Regions from separate parts of the Butyricicoccus pullicaecorum genome, predicted to be linked through region 2. Evidence: riboswitches for the same ligand, from Rfam matches in the RefSeq annotation. Region 2 holds a riboswitch; each other region holds the start of a gene.
What was found. A riboswitch is a leader RNA that binds a small molecule or an ion and turns the genes downstream of it on or off. The one in region 2 is predicted to bind cobalamin.

Region 1 (4,174 bases), on a different contig from region 2:
ATCTCTGGCCTGCGGCTCGGATACCCCGAGGTTTAAGATGCCGAACGAGATTTCTTGGTAGACGCTGGCCGAAAAGAGCTGGTTGTCGGGGTCCTGAAAGACGATGCCGACCTTGCTGCGCAGCGCGAGCAGGCTTTTTTTATCGTAGGCGACCGGCTGGCCGTGGAAGTACAGCGTGCCGCGCTGGGGTTTGCAGATGCCGGTGCAGCACAGGGAAAAAGTAGACTTTCCGCTGCCGTTTGCGCCCATCAGGGCGATCTTCTGCCCACGGCAGATGTCGACGGACAGACCGGACAGCGCATAGGATGCGCCGTCGTCATAGGAAAAGAAGAGATCCTGTGCTTTTAAGATGACGTCAGTGTTCATATCAAATATTTACTCCAGATGGCCAGTGCGATGAGTGCGCTGTCAAACAGCACGATGGCCAGAATGACCGATTTTTTGGGCGGATGGGTTTGGGACAGCACGCGGATGGTGTCGTCATAACAGCGGGCTTCCATGGCGGTGTACAGCCGGTTGGAGCGGGTGACCGCGCGCAGCATGAGTGCCGAACCGAGCAGTCCGAAGGACTTCAGAGCGGTTTTGTAGTCCCGATTGCCCAGACGGCAGTGCTGAGAAGTCGTGATGGCCGAGGCCGTGTCCAAGAGCACGAAGATGAAGCGGTAGATGAGCAGCATGAGCTCGATGAGCAGCTTGGGACAGTGCAGACGGCGCAGGACTTCCAGAATGTCGGTGATGGGCGTGGTGAAGGACAGGAAATACAGACAGGACACCGCGGAGAGCGCGGTCAAAATCAGCTGCATGGCATAGAGCAGGGAGGACATGCTGGTGGTCAGATACCACCCGCCGAGCGGGATGGCAAAGAGATCCATGGGCGTGCGGCTGATATGAAAGAGGATGGCGGCGGTGCTCAGAAAGAGAAATGCCAGCGGGATGGTCAGAAATTTGAGGTAACGCAAAACAGGGACTCCTCCCTTTGCGACGGTCAGAGTCCCTGTAACGGCTAAGACGATTCCCGCCACTGCAATGGAACGACTCACCACGCAGATCAGCAGGGTGAGCACTGCAAAGGCGAATTTTTCTCCGGCATTCTCATATCTAAGCTTCGATTGATAACAAAGCTTATCTATGACGATCATGCGAATTTCCTTTCATAGGAGGGTTATTTTTGCTGTTTCATCCATTTTTTGCGCTCGACCAGACGACCCATCACGAAGGCAATCACGCCCACGCCGATGCCGGTCTGGATGCAGAAAAACAGGCTTTCGACCTCACCGGGCAGCTCGCGGCCGATGGCAGCTTCCAGAATGGGGGTTGCCCAGGGCTCGTAGGAGGAGTTGACCTGTTCGACAACCTGACTGCCTGCGTCGTCCGAGCCGCCGAACTCCGCGTCCTTGAGAACGAAGAGTGGAACCAGTGCGATCAGACAGATGGCCAGAATGATGGCGATGACACTCTTTTTCATATCACTCAGCCTCCCGTAAATATCCGATGGCGCGCAGTTCGGGCGCGGCGTACGATTCCAGACCCATGACGATCAGCACGGTGACCAGACCTTCGATGATGGCGAGGGGAAGCTGGGTCGGTGCAAAGACCAGCAGGAACTTGCCGAATGCGCCGAGGATGGTGGTGTCGGCGTGGTGCGCGAGCGCCAGCTGACCGGCGGTGATGCAGTAGGTGAACAGATCACCGAGGGCTGCGGCTAAAAAGACGCTGACCTTTTTGCTGACGTTGCACTTTTTGCACAGGGTGTACACGCCGAACGATACGAACGGGCCTGCAATGGCCATCGAGAAGGTGTTCGCGCCCAGCGTCGTCAGACCGCCGTGTGCGAGCAGCAGCGCCTGAAAGAGCAGGACGATCAAACCGAGGATGGAGACCGCGGTGGGGCCGAAGAGAATGGCGCCCAGACCGGTGCCGGTCATGTGCGAGCAGCTGCCCGAGACCGAGGGAATCTTCAGCGAAGAAATGACAAAGATGAATGCGCCGGACATGGCCAGCAGCGTGATGAGGTTTCTGCGCTCGCGCAGGGTTTTCTGAATGGACAGCAAACCGGCGATCAGGAAGGGGACACATAAGATGCCCCAGCCGATACAGTAAGCGGCGGGCAGATAGCCTTCCATGATGTGCATGGCCTGGCCGATCGGTGCGATGCCGACCGCGAGGGCAAGCGCAGCGGAAAGCGCAATCGCGCGTTTTTCTGTGCGGGTAAAGTGGGATTTGCTCATTTTTTTCTGTTCGCTCCTTTCTGGCTTGGACACGTACCGCGTACGGTACAAAAAAACCTGTCAGATCACTGACAGGCCATCAGGAGAACAAGAGGTTTCATTCGCGCAAGCGTGGTAGAATTGAGCGCTTGTGAGCCAACCTGTTCTTACACATGGCCATCGTTCGTAACCTGTGTAAATCGCATATACAAGGCAGGTCTTCTGACTTGGGCGTCACAGATGCATTTCGCCTTCCCAGTTTCCCAGTGACATGATAAAATGCAGCTCTTCCCTTACAGCGGCGGGACCGTGTGAGATTTTCACTCAGCTTTCCTATTCTCCTGCACATGCAGGCACCATTGTATATTCAATTCTACTTCAAAGTATATCCTGCCGGTCAGGGCTTGTCAATAAGTTGGCAAGGGATTGGGAGAGATAAAGTTGAGCGGAGAAAAAAGGGTTTATATAGACAAACCCCGTCCGGAAAAAGACCCGGACGGGGCAGGAGGAAAAAGTCAATATAGACTTGCGATGATGTCTACGCAGCGATCGATGCCGAGCGTGCCGCTGTTGAGCGTAATGTCGTAGTTTTGCGCGTGTCCCCACTTCATATCGGTATAGAACCGATGGTAGGCCGCACGACGCTTATCCTTGTCGCGCAGACGCTGTTCGGGTGAGGATTCGCGCTCGCCGTACACCTTGACGATGCGTTCAGCGCGGAATTTCATGTCGGCATGGATAAAGACTTTGAGACAGTCGGCGGTGTCGCGCAGGATGTAGTCGGCACAGCGGCCAACGATGACGCAGGGTTCTTTCTCGGCAAGATCGGTGATGATCTTGTACTGGATTTTCCACAGATAATCCTCGTTGGTGGGGCCGAAAGCGCGATTCCAGAGCGCGGAGGACAGACGACCGCCGGGCGCGTACTCACCGGCATCCTTGATGTAGTTTTCGTTGAAGCCGCTTTGGGCGGCAATCTGTCCAATGAGCTCGTTGTCGTAGCAGGGAATCCCCAGTTTTTCCGCGGTTTTTTTGCCGATTGTTCGGCCACCGCTGCCAAATTCACGGCTGATGGTGATGACTCGGTTTTTCATATCAAACACACTCCTTTTCCGGTTGCTTGCAGCAATCAAGCGGCCATTTTTTTGAGTTTTTTCATTTCATAGACGATCATAGCCAGTGCGAGGATGAAGGCCAGAGCATCGGCAGTCGGACCGGCCCAGAGCACACCGACAACACCCATCGCCTTGGGCAGCAGCAGGGCAACCGGGACGAGGAACACGATCTGTCGGGACAGCGTGACGACGGCCGACTTGATGGGCTTGCCGATTGCCTGCAAGTAGATGGCGGCGACGGTCTGGAAGCCGTTGAGCGGGCAGAGCATGAGGAAGATGCGGAAGCACTTGACCGCAAATTCGTTGTACAGACCTTCCTCAGAGCCGAAGATCGAGACCACGCTCATCGGTGCGAACTGGAAGATAAAGAAGGCGATGATGGCGATAATCTCGGCGGCAGCAATGGCGACTTCAAAGGCACGCTTGACGCGGTGGAAGTTTTTGCAGCCGTAGTTGAAGCCGATGACCGGCTGCGCACCGATTGCGATGCCGACCAGAATGGACAGCATGATCTGGTTGACCTTCATGACGATGCCCATGGCGGTCAGCGGAATCTCGGAGCCGTAAACCGAAGCCGCACCGTAGACGGCGAGCAGGTTGTTGAAGAGCGCCATCACGATGGTAATTGCAATCTGGGTGATGAAGCTGCTGACACCTAAGCTAAGGACACTTAGACAGACGCGCTTGTGCAGACGCAGCGCCGAGCGGTCGAAGTGGAAGGTCTTGAAGCGGGGGAGATAGAAGATAGAGACGAGAAAGGAGATAATCTGGCCCAGAATGGTCGCGATGGCCGCGCCGCGCACACCCATATCAAAGATAAAGATGAAGATGGGGTCAAAGACGGTGTTGATG
Region 2 (4,174 bases):
ATGATTCCCGATATTCTGATCGGCAATATTGCATTCCTCGACTCACTGAGCGAAGAGGAACGTGATATCTTCGAAGAGGGTTTTGATCTGGTTAACCAGGTTCAGCGTGAAGAATGGGTCACTGCGGTAGAGAAAGCAAAGGAACGTGCAGCCAATGAGCAGGGCGTTCAGTTCATTTATCCGGACACCAAACCCTTCCAGGAAGCCTGTGCGCCGATGCACGAGGCAATGCTCGAACAGTATCCTGATCTTGCGCCGATCTACGACGCTATCCAGGCATACAACGAGCAGTATCCGTCTGATTCATAAGGGAGGTGCCGGAAGATGAAAGCTTTAAGAAATGTGATGACAAAACTGCTCAATGCGTTGGCAGGAATCAGCTTTATTGCAATGGTTATTCTGACTTGCTGGCAGGTTTTCACACGCTATATCCTGAAGAGTCCTTCGACTTGGTCGGAAGAGCTGGTATCGTATCTGTTTGCCTGGGCCAGCTTGCTTGGTGCATCCCTGATCACTGGTGAGCGCGGTCACATGAATATTCCGATTATCGTAGAACGTCTGAATGCCGGTGCGCAGAAGGCGCTTGGAATTTTTGGTGAAATCGTCGCCTTTGCCTTCTCGGCTATCATTCTGGTCTACGGTGGTATCCAGATTTCTCAGTTGGCGATGGGACAGATGACTTCGTCGCTTGGCGTTGCGGTTGGTGTTTTCTATGTGGTTATGCCTCTTTGCGGTATACTTAACATGATTTATACCATCCTCAACATTGCAGATATCTGTAATGGTACCACACAAGAGAAGAAGGAGGAGGCGTAAGCTATGGCAATCCAGTCTTTGTTGATTATCGTTGGTGTGCTGGCGGTTCTTCTGGTTGTCGGCGTACCGATCTCCTATTCTATCGGTATTTCCTCGCTGATTGCGATTTTGCAGACTGTTTCGATGGATGTATCGGTCGTAACAGGTGCACAGCGTATCTTCGTTGGCATGAGCAAATTCAGCTTGACGGCAATTCCGTTCTTTATTCTGGCGGGTAACCTAATGAATCAGGGCGGTATTGCAAAGCGACTCGTTAATTTTGTTATGGCGATTCTGGGCAAGCTGCCGGGTGCGCTGCTTGTCACCAACGTCGGCGCAAATGCACTGTTTGGCGCAATTTCCGGTTCGGCCTCTGCAGCTGCGGCAGCAGTTGGCAGCATGGTAGAGCAGGGAGAAGAGGAGCAGGGCTATGATAAGGCTTTGTGTGCAGCAACGAATGGTGCTTCGGCTCCGTCTGGCCTGCTAATTCCGCCCTCCAATGCACTGATTACCTACTCGCTTGCGGCAGGCGGTACATCGGTTGCAGCATTGTTCCTCGCTGGTTATGTACCTGGCATCATCTGGGCACTGGCATGTATGGTGGTTGCCATCGTCATTGCAAAGAAAAAGGGATACAAGGGAACACCGGGTAAGTTTGATTGGAAGAATCTCGGTAAAGCAACACTGGCTGCGCTACCGTCCCTGTCTCTGATCGTTGTTGTTATCGGTGGTATCGTCGGTGGTATTTTCACCGCAACAGAAGGCTCTGCAATCGCTGTCGTGTACGCATTGATTCTTGGTATCTGCTATCGCAATATCACGGTCAAGTCGTTCTGGAAAATCGTTGTTGATAGTGCGAAGATGAGCGGCATGGTCGTATTCCTGATTGGTGTATCCAACATTCTTGGTTGGGTTATGGCGTTCACCCAGATTCCGCAGGCGATTTCCGAAGCACTGCTGGGTCTGACACAGAATTCGATCATTATTTTGCTGATTATGAATGTGATTCTGCTCATCGCAGGTACGTTCATGGATGTTACACCGGCAATCCTGATCTTTACGCCTCTGTTTTTACCTGTTGTAAAGACTTTCGGTATGGACCCTGTGCAGTTTGGTCTGATTTTGGTGTACAACCTCTGCATCGGCAACATTACACCGCCGGTCGGCAATACGCTGTTTGTTGCAATCAAGGTAGGACGCTCCAGTCTATCTAAGGTCATGCCATACATGTTATGGTATTATATTGCAATCCTCATCGGTTTGCTGCTCGTCACCTATGTACCCGTAATTAGTTTGGGACTGCCGCAAATGGCAGGTCTGCTGTAAAAGGAAGAGAGAAGGATGCAAGCAATTTTACGCTTGCATCCTTTTTGTTATATTATTATAGGTGGGAGATATGAAATTGCATCTAATGAGGAAAGCAGCAATTTAAAATATGAATTATACAAAACGTAGGTAATATAAATTAAAACCAAAATAAAAAAACACTAAGAAAGAATAGTAAATTACCTTTACATCTATATTTCGCCCCTTTTGAATCACTCGAAATAGAACGATTTCTGACCGCAATTTTTTGGACAATTTTATCAATTTTTAGGACAAATATTCTAGAGCCTTGTTGTATGATTGACAAGAGAAGAGGAACGCGATACAATGGAATAAATCAAATGGGACGATCAGTCCACCAAAGAGGTGCCTGCCTTTGGACAGGGTAAAAGGGAATTGGGTGAAAATCCCAAACGGGCCCGCCGCTGTAATGGAAGAGCCGCATGCAAATATATGGTCACTGGTAAGCACACACCGGGAAGGCCGCATGTGACGTTGATTCCAGAGTCAGAAAACCTGCCTTTTTGGTCAATATACACGCAACGACGAGGAACGGATGCTGTGATGATAGGGGAATATACGGTCTGCCAAAGGTCCCAGATCGTTTTCTGAATTCAAATCGCAGCCACCTTTGATCTGTCATTGGATGGTATGCGATTTTTTTGTGCGTTTTTTCAGACTCTGCGCACATCATAATACCAATCATCTTGTTGCGCAGGGAAGGAGGAAGCAAATGTCAAATCTGGTTTACAAAAATCAGACCACTCTCAGACGAGGTTATACGACCGGTTCCTGTGCTGCTGCAGCTGCACAAGCTGCAACGCTCTTGCTCCTTACCGGACAACTGCCCGAAGTGATCGAGCTGCATACGCCAAAAGGAATTGATCTTTTCCTTCATCCCGAGCAGGCCAGCTTCGACGGCACGGTCGCACGCTGCGGTATTCGCAAAGATAGCGGCGATGATCCCGATGTAACAAATGGCATCTGTATTTATGCAGCTGTTCAAAAACAAGAGCAAGAAATCGTAATTCTCGGCGGCGACGGTGTTGGTGTTGTCACACGACCCGGACTTTCTGTCGCAGTTGGCCAACCGGCCATCAATCCCGGCCCGCGGGCACAGATTACCGCAGCAGTTACCACTGCGGTGCAGCAGGCTGAATATACGGGTGGATTGCAAATCACAATTTCAGCCGAAAACGGCGACCAAATTGCCAAACAGACCTACAATGAACACTTAGGTATTGTAGGCGGGATTTCAATTTTGGGAACCAGCGGTATTGTGGAACCGATGAGTGAAACTGCACTTATGGATACGACGCATTTGGAACTTGACAGTCTGTATGCTGCCGGGGCACGAAAAGTTTTAATCTGTCCCGGAAATTACGGTGCAGATTTTGCACGTGATCAGCTCGGACTTGACTTAGAGCAAGCCGTCAAGTGCTCCAATTTTATTGGTGACGCACTGGATTATGCTGCCTGGAAAGGCTTCCAGCAGATTTTTCTAGTCGGGCATGCTGGAAAGCTGGTCAAAATTGCAGCAGGCGTGATGAATACACATTCATCGGTTGCCGATGGCAGACAGGAAATTTTCACCGCGCACGCTGCACTTTGCGGTGCACCGCACGATACCCTGCAAGCCCTCATGCAATCGGTCACAATTGACGCATGCTTAGAAGTATTAGATAAGGTTAATCTACGCGACCCCGTTTTGGAGCGAATCGGTAAGGCAGTCGACGAACGACTGCATTACCGTTTACGCGGAAAAGCTGAGATCGGATATTTAATGTTTACCAATCAAAGCGGTGTTTTAGCACAGTCGAAAAATGCTGTAAAACTTTGTGAAGAATTCAGAGGTCTATTATGAATCAAGGAAAATTATATGGAATCGGCGTTGGACCTGGAGATCCCGAGCTTTTGACCTGTAAGGCTGTCCGCCTCATCAAGGAATGCGATGTCATCGCAGTTCCTAAGGGCGGCAGCGGAGAACAGACTGCATTGCAGATCGCCGCGGCTTTCATTCAGGACAAGCCAATCCTGCACTGCGATATGCCCA
Region 3 (4,174 bases), on a different contig from region 2:
CGGTCACCGGCGGTAAAGTCGATACCGTGTAAAATCTCCGTGCCACCCAGCATGGCGTGCAGATCATCGGTACGAATTTCCATCAGTCTCCACCTCCAAAGCCGTATTTGCGGCGTACCATGAGCCAGATAAAGCAGGGTGCACCAATCATGGCGGTGAGCACGCCGATGGGCAGCTCGGCACCCGGAATGAGCACGCGGCAGAGCACGTCTGCCCACAACAGGAAGATGGCACCGAGCAGCGCCGAGATTGGCACGATCTTTTTATGGTCGGAGCCGAACAGGATGCGCACGATGTGCGGGATGACCAGACCGACAAAGCCGATGATACCCGCGGTGTAGACCGCGCAGCCGACCAGAAGCGAGGCGACGAGCAGATAGGCAAGCCGTCTGCGGTGCAGATCGACGCCCAGCGTGAGCGCGGTGTCGTCACCGAGCAGCATGAGGTTGAGCGTGCGGAACTGACTCCAGAAAAAGAGCAGTCCGAGCAGGCTGATGACCAGAATGGGGATGTTGGTCGGCCATTCGGCACCGGCTAGACTGCCCATCGTCCAGCGCATGAGCGTCTGGGCGGCGTTGGCACTTGCCGACAGATATAACAGGAAGTTGGAGAAGGCTGCACACACCGACGACAGCGCGGTACCGGCGAGCAGTAATTTGACCGCGTTGGCGCGTCCGCCGAGGTTTGCCAGTGCGACCACGGCGACCGACACGGCAAACGCACCGATGAAGGCGAGCACGCCGGGTGCGTTTGCGCCGAGCAGACCGGTACCTACACCGGTCAGAATGGCGAGGGAAGCGCCGAGCGACGCGCCCGAGGACACGCCGAGCACGTAGGGGTCGGCCAGGGGATTGCGCACGATGGCCTGCATGACCACGCCGGCAAGCGACAGACACATGCCCACGCCGATGGCAAGTACCAGCCGGGGCAGACGGACAAACCAAACGATGTCGCTGACCGCGCCGGTGCCGTAGACCGCCGGGTCGCCTACGCCAAAGGTTTTAAACAAAATGACGCGGTAGACCTCTCCGATGGAGATGTCTACCGAGCCAAGGGTGACCGCTGCCGCAAGCGAGAGCAGGACGGCAGCAGTCAGAAGCGCGATGACCAACAGATAGGTCGGTCGACCGCGAAGTATTCCGTTTTGTTTCATGGCTTATTTGGCATCCGGGTACAGGTCGGGGTAGAGTGCCTGCGCGAAGTCCAGCACACCGTCCAACGTGCGCATGCCGCTGCAATAGATGCCCGACAGGTTGATGGGGAAGACCTTGCCGTTCTGCACTGCGCTGAGCGAGGCAAACTTGGGGTCCTTGGTGAGCAGTTCGACAACATGGTCGCCTGCGTAATCGGTCTCACCGACCGTATAACCATCATACCAGACCATAAAGATGGCATCCGGATTGACAGAGATCAGTTCTTCGGCCGAGATGTTCGCCGTGTTGTCGTCTGCACCGACGGCAAGCACGGCACCCACCTGCTCCGCGACGTTGCCGCCCAGCGTTGTGTGACTGTACACGCGGTAGCTGTCACCCTCATCTTCCAGAATGGCGATGCGCGGCGGCTCTTTGTCCTTTACATAGTCCTGGATCTTGACCAGTTCGTCCTGGATCTCGTCCACAAGCTGCTGTGCGCGATCTTCTACGCCGAAGATCTTGCCCAGCGTCATAATGTCTTCCATCTCCTCGGCGATCGTCTGGGGTGCGTCGGTCGACGAACCGCGACATGCGCTGTTGAGCGCCATGTAGGTGTTCACGCCGCGTTCGTGCCAGAAGCCAACATCACCCATGCGCTTGTCGTCAAAGGTGCTATACCAGCCGGTGATGAAGTCGGGCTGAAGACCGAGCACGGTCTCCTTGCCTGGGAAGGTATCATAATAGTTGATGGTCTCAAATTCATCCTGCAAGTCGGCGCGGACTGCACCGTCCAGGCCGCATGCGCCTACGATCTTGTCAGCAAGACCGAGTGCGAGCAGGATCTCGATGTTATCCTGACCCTGTGCCCATACGCGCTCGGGCGCCTTTTGGAAGGTCTCTTCCACAGGCTGCCGTGCGTAGTTGTAGGTGGTGATGGTCAGGGGATAGCCGGACGACTGCGTCGTCGTCTCGGACGTAGCAGGTGTGGTGGATTGCGTGTCCTGGCTGTTGCTGCCGCCGCAGGCGGTGAGCGAAAAGACCAGACACAGACCGAGTGCGCCGGCCATCAGGCGTTTTCCGAGGTTCATTGGTGATCGATCTCCTTTGATTTTTGTCGATTTGGGGCACAAAAAAGCCCTGTTCGGTGAGAACAGGGCAAAAGCAGGCAGACCGGCACCACAGATCGGCGCACCGGCCGGCGGGACGCTTTCTGCGGAAGTTCCCACCAGCACAGTTCAGCAGGCTTCCTGGCTTACGTTCACAGCATTTCCGTGCCTTCTCGTCCGTCGGACAATGGCGCTTTTACGGAGACGCTCCCGTTTCACAGTGACCGGATCGCTCGGGATTTGCACCCGATTTCCTATTATCCCATCCCATGTGGATGGGCACTGAACTGATTGGTTAGCCTTATGATAGTCCGCGGCTGGACGAATGTCAATAGAGGGGGTATAACCGAACGGAATAGCAGGAACACATCCGGTTTGCCATAGCTTACCGAGCCGCTTTGACCGGCATCGTGTGCGAAAAATTGGAGAAATCGAGCGTGCAGCCCGGAATGTGGTCAAGTCCGATGTGATTTTCGCTGAAAAGCACCGTGTGCTATAAGCATTTGGCATAGGGTAAGGTCACTGATGGCGCAGAAAGTCCTCGATCTGCTGGCAGGCGGCGCGAACTTCCCAGAGCAGCTCGTTTGCCGTCATGCGCTCGGAGCCGTGACCCAGAATGATAGCCTGTTCCAGACCGTCCGAGGTCGCGACCTTGACACGATGGGCGCGAGACAGGTCATAGGACGCTTTCTCGATGTACATGTCGGCAGTCTCGGCGGTCTTGGTGTAGACTACGTGGATGCCGTGTACCTTCTCGATCGAACCGGGATTGTCCTTGACGCGGTAGGCATCAAAGACCAGGATGAGGTGACATTTTTTGACGCCCTGATAGTTGCTCAGCAGGTGGATGAGCGCCGAGCGGGCGGCATCCAGATCGTCGTCGGCGAGGGCTTTGAGTTCGTCCCAAGCAAAGATGATGTTGTAGCCGTCAACGAGCAGGTAGTCGTCGGGTTTGACGCGTGAGAGATTGTCGACCGACGGCGGCGGGGTGCGCTTGAGACTCTGCCGGAACGCGTCCAGTCCACGGTTTTTGATCGGGCCGTAGGTGCGCACAAAGATTTCTTCCAGCTCGGCGTCCAGTCCGCTGCCGCCCGACCAGACCGCTGCACGCTGCGGCGTGCGCTGGGGTTCGTCCTTGGGCGTGAGTGACAGACCGGAATCGACGTGCGCGTGTGCGGGGACTTCGTTCCAGGGAACGAGATAGCCCGCACCGTGCGAGCAGAAGACCGAGCCGGTCGGGTTGTCCACATCGCGCTCCGGGTCGTAGCCCGCAGCTTCGATGACCGCATCGGCATTGTGGCACGGACGATAACCGAGCAGCGTGCACGATAGCTGACCGCGTCCGCTGGTGTATGCGGTGACCTCGGCGGCGTAGCCGCGTGCTGATGCAACCGGGATCTCACCGGTCAGCACGGCGAACTCGCCCTGCTGGGTGGGTGATTCAAAGGTACCACTCATGCGCTGGATGTCGGTCATTGCCCGGCCGACATTGCCCTGCGGCACGCGCAGCGTGAAGGCATACCACGGCTCGAGCAGTACGCTGTCCGCCTGCATCAGTCCCTGACGCACCGCACGGTAAGTCGCCTGTCGGAAGTCACCGCCCTCGGTGTGCTTGACGTGCGACCGTCCGGCCAGCACGGTGATGTTCACGTCGGTCAGCGGCGCACCGGTCAGCACACCCGGATGCTCGCGCTCGGCGAGGTGGGTCAGAATCAGTCTCTGATAGGACGGGTCGAGCTGGTCAGCCGGACAGCGGGTGTCCAGCGTGATACCGCTGCCGCGCTCGGCAGGTTCGATCAGCAGATGCACCTCGGCATAGTGGCGCAGCGGCTCAAAGTGACCGATGCCGATGACCGCATTTTGGATGGTCTCCTTGTATACGATGTTGCCCTGATCGAAGGTGACCGCCAGACCGAACCGCTCGTCCAGCAGTCG

Region 1: another riboswitch for cobalamin. It lies ahead of B5F17_RS09565 (energy-coupling factor ABC transporter permease); the one in region 2 lies ahead of cbiD (cobalt-precorrin-5B (C(1))-methyltransferase CbiD).
Region 3: another riboswitch for cobalamin. It lies ahead of B5F17_RS14000 (ABC transporter substrate-binding protein); the one in region 2 lies ahead of cbiD (cobalt-precorrin-5B (C(1))-methyltransferase CbiD).

What each region holds. Positions count from the first base shown of each region.
Region 1 covers NZ_NFKK01000011.1:14,077-18,250, reverse strand. The annotation lists gene B5F17_RS09580 (energy-coupling factor ABC transporter ATP-binding protein) at 1-366, opposite strand, end outside; gene cbiQ (cobalt ECF transporter T component CbiQ) at 363-1,139, opposite strand; gene B5F17_RS09570 (cobalt ECF transporter S component CbiN) at 1,163-1,474, opposite strand; gene B5F17_RS09565 (energy-coupling factor ABC transporter permease) at 1,467-2,228, opposite strand; cobalamin riboswitch at 2,403-2,584, opposite strand; gene B5F17_RS09560 (cytidylate kinase-like family protein) at 2,723-3,301, opposite strand; gene B5F17_RS09555 (MATE family efflux transporter) at 3,337-4,174, opposite strand, start outside.
Region 2 covers NZ_NFKK01000003.1:81,704-85,877, forward strand. The annotation lists gene B5F17_RS03555 (TRAP transporter substrate-binding protein) at 1-309, shown strand, start outside; gene B5F17_RS03560 (TRAP transporter small permease) at 325-816, shown strand; gene B5F17_RS03565 (TRAP transporter large permease) at 820-2,121, shown strand; cobalamin riboswitch at 2,469-2,659, shown strand; gene cbiD (cobalt-precorrin-5B (C(1))-methyltransferase CbiD) at 2,855-3,985, shown strand; gene cobI (precorrin-2 C(20)-methyltransferase) at 3,982-4,174, shown strand, end outside.
Region 3 covers NZ_NFKK01000029.1:7,712-11,885, forward strand. The annotation lists gene B5F17_RS13990 (ABC transporter ATP-binding protein) at 1-83, opposite strand, end outside; gene B5F17_RS13995 (FecCD family ABC transporter permease) at 83-1,153, opposite strand; gene B5F17_RS14000 (ABC transporter substrate-binding protein) at 1,157-2,221, opposite strand; cobalamin riboswitch at 2,354-2,539, opposite strand; gene B5F17_RS14005 (translation factor GTPase family protein) at 2,759-4,174, opposite strand, start outside.